Regions from separate parts of the Micromonospora sp. SD12 genome, predicted to be linked through region 2. Evidence: predicted binding sites of a transcription regulator. Region 2 holds the regulator's gene; each other region holds the start of a gene.

Region 1 (4,204 bases), on a different contig from region 2:
CGAGTTTGTTGTCGGCGGTAACAATTCAGCAACGTCCCTGACACCCGGCCGACGTCCACCGGGGAGCGCTCTCCCGGCGCGCGCCGGAGCGGCGCAGCTCAGTGGGCGGCCAGCGGGGCCGTGACCGCCCCGGTGAGCGCCACCAGATCCTGCGGGGCGAGCTGGAGCTGGAGCCCGCGCCGGCCCGCCGAGACGTAGACGGTGGGATGGTCGAGCGCCGACGAGTCGAGCACGGTCGGCAGCCGCCGCCGCTGCCCGAGTGGGCTGATCCCGCCGCGTACGTAGCCGGTTGCCCGTTCGGCCACCGCCCGGTCGGCCATCGCGGCCCGCTTGCCGCCGACCGCCGCCGCGAGCGCCTTGAGGTCCAGCTCGCCGGTGACCGGCACGACCGCCACCGTCAGCGCGCCGTCGACCTCGGCGACCAGCGACTTGAACACCCGCTCCGGCGGCACCCCCAGCGCCGCCGCGACCAGCGCGCCGTAGTTCGGCGCATCGGGGGAGACGTCGTACGGATGGGTGGTGTGGGCGATCTTCCGCTTCGTCAGCAGCGCGGTCGCCGGAGTGCCCTGTCCCGCCATGACGGTCAAGCTAACCCGACCCCGCGCGACCCGCGAGCCGAAAGCGCCGGGCGGTCGACGACACCGGCACCCACCCTCTCGCGCGCTACCCGACCGGTCGGCAGAGCAGCACCGTCGGCGCCCCGGCGACCCGGGTCAGCACCAGGCTGGCCGGCTCGTCCCCGGCCAGCCGCAGGTCCCGCCGGAGCTTCTCCGGCTCCAGCGCCGACCCGCGCTTGAGGATCTCCACCCGCCCGACCCGACGCTCCCGCAGCAGCGACCGCAGCCGCTTGAGCGAGAACGGCAGCACGTCGGTGACCTCCAGGCAGCGGGCGAACGGCGTCGGCGTCGGGGCGTCCGCGTAGAGGTAGGCGATGCTCGGGTCGGCCAGCGTCGCGCCCAGGACGTCCGCCAGCTCCGCGACCAGATGCGCGCGGACGACCGCCGGGTCCGGGTCGTACAGGAAGCGGCGCGGCGGACCGACGGCGGCCTCGGCGACGCCGGAGCCGGTCAGCTGGTGGCAGCCGCCGGGGCCGGCCGGTCGGGCGGAGGCCTCCGCCGCCGCGCCGGGGGCGTCGGCCGGAAGCCCTGCCCTGCCGCGTAGCACGGTGGCCCGGCGGGGGACCCGCGCCAGCTCGCCGCACCACAGGGCCGCCTCGACCAGGTCGCCGTCGACGCTCACCCACTCGGCCTCCGCGCCCGCCGGGACCAGCGCGTGGTCGATGCCGGGGGCCACCTTCACGACCGTGTGCGGCACCCGCTGGGCCAGCCCGACCACGAAGTCCCAGGGCGGGGAGTAGGCGTTGGGGTCGAAGATCCGTCGCCCGGTGCCCGCCCTGCGCCGCGCCGGGTCGCAGAACACCCCGTCGACCCGGTCCACGTCGAACGCCGTGGCGTCGCCGCACTCCACGGTGAACAGCTCGGCCAGCCCGGCCGCCTCGGCGTTCGCGGCGGCCATCGCGGCGGTCACCGGGTCGGCCTCCACGCCGTACACCCGGATGCCGGCGCGGGCGGCGGCGAGCGCGTCCGCGCCGAGGCCGCAGCCGAGGTCGGCGAGGGTGCGCACCCCGGCGACCCGCAACCGGTCGGCCCGCCGCGCCGCGACGACCCCCCGGGTGGCCTGCTCCAGCCCGGCCCGGGTGAGGAACATGCCCGTAGCGGCCGGCCCGAACTTACCGACCGCCCGGCGCCGCAGCTCGGCCTGGGTGAGCGCGGCCGACGCCAGCCCGGCCGGCAGCCCGGCCGAGCGGAGCGCGGCCGCCGCGGTCAGCGGGTCGCCGCCGGCCACCCGCGCGGCGGCGTCGAGCGCGGCCGACCCCTCGGGCGTACGCAGGGCGGCGAGCTGGTCGAGATCCACCCGGTCATTGTGGTCGTCGGACCCGACGCGCCGGGCGGCGGGTTGGCACTCTCCTTGACGGAGTGCTAGCCGAGGAATAACCTGCGATTAGCACTCTCGCCCTGAGGGTGCCAGCTTCCGGGCCTCGTGGCCCGGACGCTGAACGCCAGGCGGACCGGCACCCGCGACGACGGCCCCGCCCGGTGGCATGTGGCAGATTGACGCCGGTCGGCTCGCCGACCGGTAACGAAACCAGTACCCCAGGAGGGTATGCCCGTGACTACCGCGACCAAGGTTGCGATCAAGCCGCTCGAGGACCGCATCGTGGTCCAGGCGAACGAGGCCGAGACCACCACCGCCTCCGGCATCGTGATCCCCGACACCGCCAAGGAGAAGCCGCAGGAGGGCACCGTCCTCGCTGTCGGCCCGGGCCGGATCGACGACAAGGGCAACCGCGTGCCGGTCGACGTGAAGGTCGGCGACACCGTCCTCTACTCGAAGTACGGCGGCACCGAGGTCAAGTACGCCGGCGAGGAGTACCTGGTGCTCTCCGCCCGCGACGTCCTCGCGGTCATCGAGAAGTAAGCAACCGATCAGTGTCGTCGCCCCGGTCCGGCTCGCCGGGCCGGGGCGACGTCGCTTCGAAGGGACATTCATGGCGAAGATCCTGAGCTTCTCGGACGACGCCCGGCACCTGCTCGAGCACGGTGTCAACGCCCTCGCGGACGCGGTCAAGGTCACCCTCGGCCCGCGCGGGCGCAACGTCGTCCTGGACAAGAAGTTCGGTGTGCCCACGATCACCAACGACGGCGTGACCATCGCCAAGGAGATCGAGCTCACCAACCCCTACGAGAACCTCGGTGCGCAGCTGGTCAAGGAGGTGGCGACCAAGACCAACGACGTCGCCGGCGACGGGACCACCACCGCCACCGTGCTGGCCCAGGCGATGGTCCGCGAGGGCCTGCGCAACGTCACGGCCGGCGCCAACCCGGCCGGCCTCAAGCGGGGCATCGACGCGGCGGCCGCCAAGGTCTCCGAGGCGCTGCTCGGCCGCGCGGTCGACGTCGCCGACAAGAAGTCGATCGCGCACGTCGCGACGATCTCCGCGCAGGACGCCACGATCGGCGAGCTGATCGCCGAGGCGATGGAGAAGGTCGGCCGCGACGGTGTCATCACCGTCGAGGAGGGCTCCGCCCTGCACACAGAGCTGGACGTGACCGAGGGTCTCCAGTTCGACAAGGGCTTCATCTCGCCGAACTTCGTCACCGACATGGAGTCGCAGGAGTCGGTCCTGGAGGACCCGTACATCCTGATCACGACCCAGAAGATCTCGGCGATCGAGGAGCTGCTGCCGCTGCTGGAGAAGGTCCTCCAGAACAGCAAGCCCCTGCTGATCATCGCCGAGGACGTCGACGGCCAGGCGCTGTCGACGCTGGTGGTCAACTCGATCCGCAAGACCCTCAAGGTCTGCGCGGTCAAGGCCCCCGGCTTCGGTGACCGGCGCAAGGCGATGCTCCAGGACATGGCGATCCTCACCGGCGCCGAGCTGGTCGCGCCCGAGCTGGGCTACAAGCTCGACCAGGTGGGCCTGGAGGTGCTCGGCACCGCCCGGCGCGTCGTGGTCGACAAGGAGAACACGACGGTCGTCGACGGTGGCGGCAAGTCCAGCGAGGTCGCCGACCGGGTCGCGCAGATCCGCAAGGAGATCGAGGCCTCGGACTCCGACTGGGACCGCGAGAAGCTCGCCGAGCGGCTGGCCAAGCTCTCCGGCGGCATCGCGGTCATCAAGGTCGGCGCCGCGACCGAGGTCGAGATGAAGGAGCGCAAGCACCGCATCGAGGACGCGATCGCCGCCACCAAGGCCGCGGTCGAGGAGGGCACCGTCCCGGGCGGCGGCGCCGCCCTGGTGCAGATCCTGCCGGCGCTCGACGACGACCTCGGCTTCACCGGTGACGAGAAGGTCGGCGTCTCGATCGTGCGCAAGGCGCTGGTCGAGCCGCTGCGCTGGATCGCCCAGAACGCCGGCCACGACGGCTACGTCGTCGTGAACAAGGTCGCCGGCAAGGAGTGGGGCCACGGCCTCGACGCCGCCACCGGCGAGTACGTCGACCTGGCGAAGGCCGGCATCCTCGACCCGGTGAAGGTGACCCGCAACGCGGTCACCAACGCCGCGTCGATCGCCGGCCTGCTGCTCACCACGGAGAGCCTCGTGGTGGAGAAGCCGGAGAAGGCCGAGCCGGCCGCCGCCGGTGGGCACGGCCACGGCCACGGTCACGGCCACCAGCACGGCCCGGGCTTCTGACCCTCGCCG
Region 2 (4,204 bases):
GCCGGCTACACCCGGATCTCGCTGGGCATGCAGTCCGCCGCCCCCGGGGTGCTGGCGATCCTCGACCGCACGCACAGCGCCGGCCGGGCCGTCGCCGCCGCCCGCGAGGCGCGCGACGCCGGGTTCGACCACGTCAACCTGGACCTGATCTACGGCACGCCGGGGGAGACCGAGGCCGACTTCGCCGCCTCCCTCGACCAGGTCGTCGCCGCCGGGGTGGACCACGTCAGCGCGTACGCCCTGATCGTGGAGGACGGCACCCGGCTGGCCGCGCGGATGCGGCGCGGCGAGCTGCCGTACCCCTCCGACGACGTCGCCGCGGACCGCTACCTCGCCGCGGAGGCCGCCCTCGGCGCGGCCGGTCTCTCCTGGTACGAGGTGTCGAACTGGGCCCGCGACGAGGCGGCCCGGTGCCGGCACAACCTGCTCTACTGGACCGGCGCCGACTGGTGGGGTCTCGGCCCGGGCGCGCACAGCCACGTCGGCGGCGTGCGCTGGTGGAACGTCAAGCACCCCACGACGTACGCGAAGCGGCTGGCCGGCGGCGGGTCGCCCGGCCTGGCCCGCGAGGTGCTCACCGCCGACGAGGCGCACATGGAGGACGTCATGCTCCGGCTGCGCCTCGCCTCCGGGCTGCCGCTGGACGCCCTCGACGAGGCCGGCCGGGCCGGTGCCGCGCGGGCCCTCGGCGCCGGGCTGCTGGCCGCCGACGAGCACGCGGCCGGGCGGGCCGTGCTGACCCTGCGCGGCCGGCTGCTCGCCGACGCGGTCGTGCGTGACCTGCTGCCCTGAACCGCGTGCCGGGGCCGGCCGGGGGAGCGGCCGACCCGGGTCACCTGGTGAAGCTGTAGGTCATCGGGTAGCGGTAGAGCACGCCCTCGTTGGCCTTGACGCCGCCGATGATGCCGAAGATCAGCGGCACCAGCCAGACGAGCATCGGGACGAAGAACAGCACCCCGCAGGTGATCAGCGTGACCACCCAGCTCAGCACCCCGACGATCGTCCAGGTGAGCTGGAAGTTCAGCGCCGCGACGGCGTGCGCCCGGGCGGTCGGGGACTGCTGCCCCCGGGCCATCAGCGCGATCAGCGGCGCCAGCCAGCCGAGCAGGCCACCGCCGACGATCACGCCGACCGCGCCGCCGAAGTGGGCGATGAGGGCCCAGTTCTTGTCGTCGTTGCTGGCGTAGCCGCCCGTCGGCGCACCGTAGCCGCCCCCGCCGGGATACCCGGCCCCGGGCGGCGGGAAGCCACCGGGCGGCGGATAGCCGGCCCCGGGCGGCGGGAAGCCACCGGGTGGGGGAAGGTCGCCGGGCGGCGGGTACGCGCCGGGCGGGGGATAGCCGCCCGACGGCGGCTGGTCACCGGTGGGCGGCGGATAGCCACCGGGCGGAGGATGGCTGCCCGGGCCCGGTGCCCCGGACAGTGGAGCGGTGGATTCGTCGGAGCCGGCGGGGCCGGGGACCCCCGACGGGGCGGTCGGGTCCGGCGGGAAGCCGGGGTCCCCCGCTCCGGGAGGGCGAGGTGGTTCGGTCATGGAGGTCACGGTAGGGGCAGCCGGCAAGGCGGCACCAGCGTGACACCGGTCGGGATGTCCGAATGGCCGGTCCCGGGCGCCCGCGGACGGGCCGGCACGGTCGGCGATCGGACCGATCGCCCCAGGTCGATCATCGCGTCGGGGGCCCCGCCGACGTAGACTGGCACTCGCTACAGTCGAGTGCCAGCAACCAGCCCGCCCGGCCCCCGCGTGCCGGTGCCGACGTGCGACAGGAGGTGGGGAGGATGGGTCTCGACGACCGCAAGCTCGCCGTGCTGCGCGCGATCGTCGAGGACTACGTCGCCACGCAGGAGCCCGTGGGCAGCAAGGCGCTGGTCGAACGGCACCAGCTGGGGGTCTCGCCGGCGACCGTCCGCAACGACATGGCCGTGCTGGAGGAGGAGGGCTACATCCGCCAGCCGCACACCAGCGCCGGCCGGGTGCCCACCGACCGGGGCTACCGGCTCTTCGTGGACCGGCTGTCCCGGGTCAAGCCGCTCAGCCCGGCCGAGCGCCGGGCCATCGAGCGCTTCCTGGTCGGCGCCGTCGACCTCGACGACGTGGTGCACCGCACCGTCCGGCTGCTGGCGCAACTGACCCGGCAGGTCGCCGTCGTGCAGTACCCGAGCCTGGCCCGTTCCTCGGTGCGTCACCTGGAGCTGGTGCCGATCTCCACCACCCGGCTGATGCTCGTCATGATCGCCGACACCGGCCGGGTCGAGCAGCGGCTGGTCGAGCTGCCCGCCCCGATCCCCGCCGACGACGTCACCGACCTGCGCCGGCTGGTCAACGAGAAGCTGGTCGGCACCCGGCTGTCGGAGACCCCGCCGCTGGTGCAGGCCCTGGTCGAGGAGTCGGTGCCGCACCTGCGCCCGGCCATGACCACCCTCTCCACCGTGCTGCTGGAGACGCTGATCGAGCGGCACGAGGAGCGGATCGCGCTGGCCGGCACGGCCAACCTCACCCGGGGTGGCCTGCTCGACTTCCAGGGCTCCCTGCGCCCCATCCTGGAGGCGCTGGAGGAGGAGGTCGTCATGCTCAAGCTCATCGGCGAGGCCGAGCCGAGCACGACGCGGGTGCTGATCGGCGACGAGAACGAGATCGACAACCTGCGCGCCGCCTCGGTGGTCAGCACCGGCTACGGGCCGGGCACGACCAGCGTCGGCGGCCTCGGTGTGCTCGGGCCGACGCGGATGGACTACCCCGGCACCATCGCCACGGTGCGGGCCGTGGCACGCTACGTGGGCGAGCTGCTGGCCCAGAACTGACCAGTCAGGGCCGACGGCCGGCTCCCGCCGCCGACCGGCGCAACGCGAGACGAACATGAGGACACGGAACGCAGTGGCCAGGGACTACTACGGCATTCTCGGGGTGAGCCGGGAAGCCTCCGACGACGAGATCAAGCGCGCCTACCGCAAGCTGGCGCGGCAGTTCCACCCGGACGTGAATCCGGATCCGGAGGCCCAGGAGAAGTTCAAGGACATCAACGCCGCGTACGAGGTCCTCTCGGACGACCGGAAACGGCAGATCGTCGACCTGGGCGGCGACCCGCTCGCCCCCGGCGGCGGGGGCGCGGGTGGCCCGGGTGGCCCCGGCGGCGCCGGGCCGTTCGTCGGCTTCCAGGACATCATGGACGCGTTCTTCGGCGGCGCGGCCGGCGGCTCGCGGGGTCCCCGACCCCGGACCCGGCCCGGCGCCGACGCGATCCTGCGCCTGGAGTTGGACCTGCACGAGACCGCGTTCGGCGTCGAGGCGCCGATCACCGTCGACACCGCCGTGCTCTGCACCACCTGCTCCGGCGCCGGCACGGCGGCCGGCACCCACCTGGCCACCTGCGAGGCGTGCGCCGGCCGGGGCGAGGTGCAGTCCGTGCAGCGCACCTTCCTCGGTCAGGTGGTCTCCGCCCGGCCGTGCACGGTCTGCCAGGGCTACGGCACCACCATTCCGCACCCGTGCCCGACCTGCGCCGGCGACGGCCGGGTCCGCACCCGGCGTTCGCTGACCGTCAAGATCCCGGCGGGTGTCGAGGACGGCATGCGCATCCGGCTCGCCCAGCAGGGCGAGGTCGGCCCCGGCGGCGGCACGGCCGGCGACCTCTACGTGGAGATCCACGAGCGGCCGCACGACGTCTACTCCCGCAAGGGCGACGACCTGCACTGCCGGGTCACGGTGCCGATGACGGCGGCGGCGCTCGGCACGCGGCTGACCATCAAGACGCTGGACAGCGAGGAGACGGTCGACGTCAAGGCCGGCACCCAGCCGGGCAGCACCATGCGGCTGCGCGCGCGGGGCGTGCCGCACCTGCGCGGCACCGGCCGGGGCGACCTCTACGTGCACCTCGACGTGCGCACCCCCACCAAGCTCGACGCCGACCAGGAGAAGATGCTGCGCGACTTCGCCAAGACCCGGGGCGAGGAGGTCGCCGAGCTCACCAAGCAGGGCGGCTTCTTCTCCCGGATGCGCGACGCCTTCAACGGCCACGCCTGACCGGCCTGACCGCCCCGGGGTCCGCCAGGGCGGCTAGCCTGATCGTCGTGTCCGCGCCGCTGTTCCTGGTCGAGTCGCTGCCCACCGCCGACCAGCTCACCCTGGGCGGCCCCGAGGGGCACCACGCCGCCACCGTGCAACGGCTGCGCGTCGGCGAGGAACTGCTGCTCGCCGACGGCCGGG
Region 3 (4,204 bases), on a different contig from region 2:
GAGGCGCGCTTCGCCGAACTGGGCACGGTGGAGGTGCTGCTCGCCGGCAACCCGCCGCACTACGCCTGGCCCGGCATCGACGTGCGCTACACCCCGGCGATCTGCGCCGCGCTGGCGCTCGGCTACCGGCAGGACCGCACGGCGTGGAACATGACCGCCGACCTGTCGTACGACGACTCGCCCGCGCTGCGCCCGACGGAACCGGCGGAGGAGCGGCTGGCCGGACAGGGCGTCACGGTCCGCCGCGCCGGGGCGGACGACCTGCCGGCCCTGGTGGAGTTCGCGCGCGCCACCTTCGGCGGGGCCTGGGACGCCGAGCTGGCCGGCTCGGTGGGCCGGGAGGGAGCCGGTTGCCACCTGGCCGAGCGCGACGGCGAGGTGCTCGGCTTCGCCGCGTACGGCTCGTCGCGGCCGAGCTGGTTCGGCCCGATGGGCACCGCCCCGGCGGCGGAGGGCTCGGGGATCGGCGGGGTGCTGCTGCGCCGCTGCCTGCGCGACCAACGGGCGGCGGGCGTGTCGGCGGCGCAGATCGGCTGGGTCGGGCCGGTCCCGTTCTACTCGGGCAGCGCGGGTGCCCGGATCGAGCGCGTCTTCTTCCTGTACCGCAGGTCACTGAGGGGCTGACAACGGGATGAACGGGATATAGATCCCCATAACGCCATTTGCCCGCATTGGTGATCGTCGCGCCCTACCGTTTCCGGTAGAGGAGGCAGCCATGACCACGGACGACGAACGCCCCGGCCCGTTGCCGTTCGACCGGCTCGACTACGGCGACGCCGAGCAGCAGGCGGAGATGGCCGGCGTCGGCGAGCCGGCCGACGAGCCGGTGACGCTGGTCGACGAGCCGGTGCAGATTCCGCAGCCGTACGACCGGGCGCAGAAGAGGCGCAACCAACGGCCACTGCCGACGTGACAGCGGAAGGGGCGGACCGCTGACGCGGCCCGCCCCTTCCGGCGTTGGAGCTGGACTCAGAAGTCCATGTCCCCGCCACCCGGACCAGCCGGGGCGGCCGGGGTCTTCTCCGGCTTGTCCGCCACGACGGCCTCGGTGGTGAGGAAGAGCGCCGCGATCGACGCGGCGTTCTGCAGCGCCGAGCGGGTCACCTTGGCCGGGTCGATGATGCCCGCGGCCAGCAGGTCGACGTACTCACCGTTCGCGGCGTTGAGGCCGTGACCCGGGTTGAGGTTGCGGACGTGCTCGACGACCACGCCACCCTCGAGACCGGCGTTGACGGCGATCTGCCGCAGCGGGGCGTCCAGCGCGATCTTGACGATCTGCGCGCCGGTCGCCTCGTCGCCGACCAGGTCCAGCTTGTCGAAGGCGGTCTTGCCGGCCTGCACCAGCGCGACGCCACCACCCGGGACGATGCCCTCCTCGACGGCGGCCTTCGCGTTGCGGACGGCGTCCTCGATGCGGTGCTTGCGCTCCTTCAGCTCGACCTCGGTGGCCGCGCCGACCTTGATCACCGCGACGCCGCCGGCCAGCTTGGCCAGCCGCTCCTGCAGCTTCTCGCGGTCGTAGTCGGAGTCGCTCCGGTCGATCTCGGCCCGGATCTGGTTGACCCGGCCCTGGATCTGCTCGGCGTCGCCGGCACCGTCGACGATGGTGGTCTCGTCCTTGGTCACCACGACCTTGCGGGCGCGGCCCAGCATGTCGAGGCCGACGGCGTCCAGCTTGAGGCCGACCTCCTCGCTGATGACCTGGCCACCGGTGAGGATGGCGATGTCGGCCAGCATGGCCTTGCGGCGGTCACCGAAGCCCGGCGCCTTGACGGCGACCGACTTGAAGGTGCCCCGGACCTTGTTGACGACCAGGGTCGCCAGGGCCTCGCCCTCGATGTCCTCGGCGATGATCAGCAGCGGCTTACCCGACTGCATGACCTTCTCCAGGATCGGGAGCAGGTCCTTCACCGACGAGATCTTGCTGTTGACGATCAGGAGGTAGGGGTCGTCGAAGACGGCCTCCATGCGCTCCGGGTCGGTCATGAAGTAGGCCGAGATGTAGCCCTTGTCGAAGCGCATACCCTCGGTGAGCTCCAGCTCCAGCCCGAAGGTGTTGCTCTCCTCGACGGTGATGACGCCTTCCTTGCCCACCTTGTCCATCGCCTCGGCGATGATCTCGCCGACGCTGGTGTCACCGGCGGAGATGGAGGCGGTGGAGGCGATCTGCTCCTTGGTCTCGACGTCCTTGGCGAGCTTGAGCAGCTCCTCCGAGACGCTGGCCACGGCGGCCTCGATGCCCCGCTTCAGGGCGATCGGGTTGGCACCGGCGGCCACGTTGCGCAGGCCCTCGCGGACCAGGGCCTGGGCCAGGACGGTCGCCGTCGTCGTGCCGTCACCGGCGACGTCGTCGGTCTTCTTGGCGACCTCCTTGACCAGCTCGGCGCCGATCTTCTCGTAGGGGTCCTCGAGCTCGATCTCCTTGGCGATGCTCACACCATCGTTGGTGATGGTGGGGGCACCCCACTTCTTCTCGAGCACGACGTTGCGGCCCTTGGGGCCGAGCGTCACCTTCACGGCGTCGGCGAGCTGGTTCATGCCCCGCTCGAGGCCGCGGCGAGCCTCTTCGTCGAACGCGATCATCTTGGCCATACGGCGTTGTCCTCCTGGACACTCACGGGCCACCCGGAGTGTGTGTCCCGGATGGGCCGCCTGGTGTACGCACCTTGGGACGTCGCCACCTGGCGACGACGACGTCTCCTCGGCCGGGCCGGATAGCCCGCGACGACCGGCCATGTGCCGCAGCCGCGTCTGGACGCCGCTACGACCGTGGCCCTACCGCCCCGACCATTGGCACTCACGGTATGCGAGTGCCAATGACTTGTTTAGCACTCTCCCCTGCCGAGTGCAAGCACGATGGGCCCGGTCAGCCGAGTTCGCCGGCCAGCCGCGCGCTGTCCACCGGCCCCTCGTGGGCGCGTTGCTCGGCGTACGTGACGACCAGTCCGACCAGCTGGGCGAGGTGGGTCGGCAGGGCCAGCAGCGCGCCCACCACCGCAACCACGATCACGCCGACCGCCGTGCCGGGCGAGTCCATCGGGGTGGTGCCGAACGGCAGCGCGCCGATGCCCTCCACCATGCCCGCGGCGCCGCCGCCGACGATCACCGCCGCCGCCACCAGCGCCACCCGGCCGAGCAGCAGGCCGAGCCGGTCGTGGAACATCCGGAAGGACCGGCCGATCGGGTGCTGCCGCTCGAACAGGTAGACCGGGCCGGCCATGCTCAGCGCGAAGGCGAAGTAGATGCCGGGGATGAAGCAGAGGCAGAGGCCGAGGCCGATGATCACGCTCATCAGCAGGGTCCAGGCCCAGAGGCCCAGGGCCCGGCGCGCCCCGTACGACAGGGCGGCGCCCAAGCTGACCGGCTGACCGGCCGCCTGCCGGGTGACCACCCAGGTGCCGGCCGCCCAGCCCAGGCTCTGCACGAAACCGAAGACGAGGGCGCTGCCGAGCACCACGGACAGCATGACGCCCAGGTCGGTCACGAAGGTGTCGGGCAGCGCGGCGGGATCGTCGCCCATCGACTGCTCCCACTTGGCGGCCGGGTCGAGGACCAACGAGAGCACCGACACCACGAGGGCCGGCAGCACCTGGGTGAGCAGCAGGATCGGCAGCAGCAGCAGCCAGCCCCGGCGCACCGCGCCGACGCACCGGTTGAACCAGCCGTTGACGCCCGCGCCGGGCGGGGTGACGAGCAGGTCGGCCGGGTCGAGGCCGTGCCCCGGCGGGTACCACCCGTGGCCCGGCTGCCCGGGGTAGGCGACCGGAGCGCCCGGATACCACGGCTGCCCGCCGTACGGGCCCGAGCCGACCGGGTATCCGCCGGTGGGCGGGAAGACCCAGCCCTGCGGCGGTGGACCGGCCGGCGCGCCGCCGGGTGGCGGCGCGGAGGGGTCAGGGTCTCCCGGGGGCGGCGCGGCCTGGGGCGGCTGGTCGGACATGAACCCTCCTCAGCGATGGCTGGAACGGCTCACGATCCTCCCCTGCCGACGCAACCGGGCCGACGCCCGCCCCCGGGGGACGGGCCGGTCACGGGTGCCCCGCGTTGCCGGGTCGCCCCCGGCCCCCACGGCCGGGCCGAGGGGGCGACCGGCGCGGGCGCGGGAGGAGTGCCGGGGTCAGGCGATGACGCGCACGCGCTCGGCCTGCGGCCCCTTCTGGCCCTGGGCGATCTCGAACTCGACCCGCTGGCCGTCGTCCAACGC

Evidence for each region. Region 2 encodes HrcA, which represses chaperone genes, less so after heat shock. Its sites were predicted from a motif close to GGTTNGCACNCTCNNNNNGAGNGTGCNAACC; they were not measured.
Region 1: the regulator HrcA is predicted to act here: its motif matches at 2,000-2,030, upstream of groES (co-chaperone GroES).
Region 3: the regulator HrcA is predicted to act here: its motif matches at 2,789-2,819, upstream of groL (chaperonin GroEL).

Annotation. Positions count from the first base shown of each region.
Region 1 covers NZ_JBQHDF010000005.1:115,217-119,420, forward strand. Annotated here, with positions in the region: gene ybaK (Cys-tRNA(Pro) deacylase) at 99-578, opposite strand; partial or broken gene ACTMS2_RS12820 (THUMP-like domain-containing protein) at 664-1,077, opposite strand; partial or broken gene ACTMS2_RS12825 (methyltransferase domain-containing protein) at 1,471-1,707, opposite strand; gene groES (co-chaperone GroES) at 2,164-2,478, shown strand; gene groL (chaperonin GroEL) at 2,549-4,195, shown strand.
Region 2 covers NZ_JBQHDF010000021.1:60,983-65,186, forward strand. Annotated here, with positions in the region: gene hemW (radical SAM family heme chaperone HemW) at 1-792, shown strand, start outside; gene ACTMS2_RS26450 (DUF4870 domain-containing protein) at 833-1,534, opposite strand; gene hrcA (heat-inducible transcriptional repressor HrcA) at 1,780-2,802, shown strand; gene dnaJ (molecular chaperone DnaJ) at 2,876-4,021, shown strand; gene ACTMS2_RS26465 (16S rRNA (uracil(1498)-N(3))-methyltransferase) at 4,069-4,204, shown strand, end outside.
Region 3 covers NZ_JBQHDF010000007.1:207,827-212,030, forward strand. Annotated here, with positions in the region: gene ACTMS2_RS16655 (GNAT family N-acetyltransferase) at 1-624, shown strand, start outside; gene ACTMS2_RS16660 (hypothetical protein) at 716-913, shown strand; gene groL (chaperonin GroEL) at 970-2,592, opposite strand; gene ACTMS2_RS16670 (hypothetical protein) at 2,867-3,940, opposite strand; gene ACTMS2_RS16675 (cold-shock protein) at 4,118-4,204, opposite strand, start outside.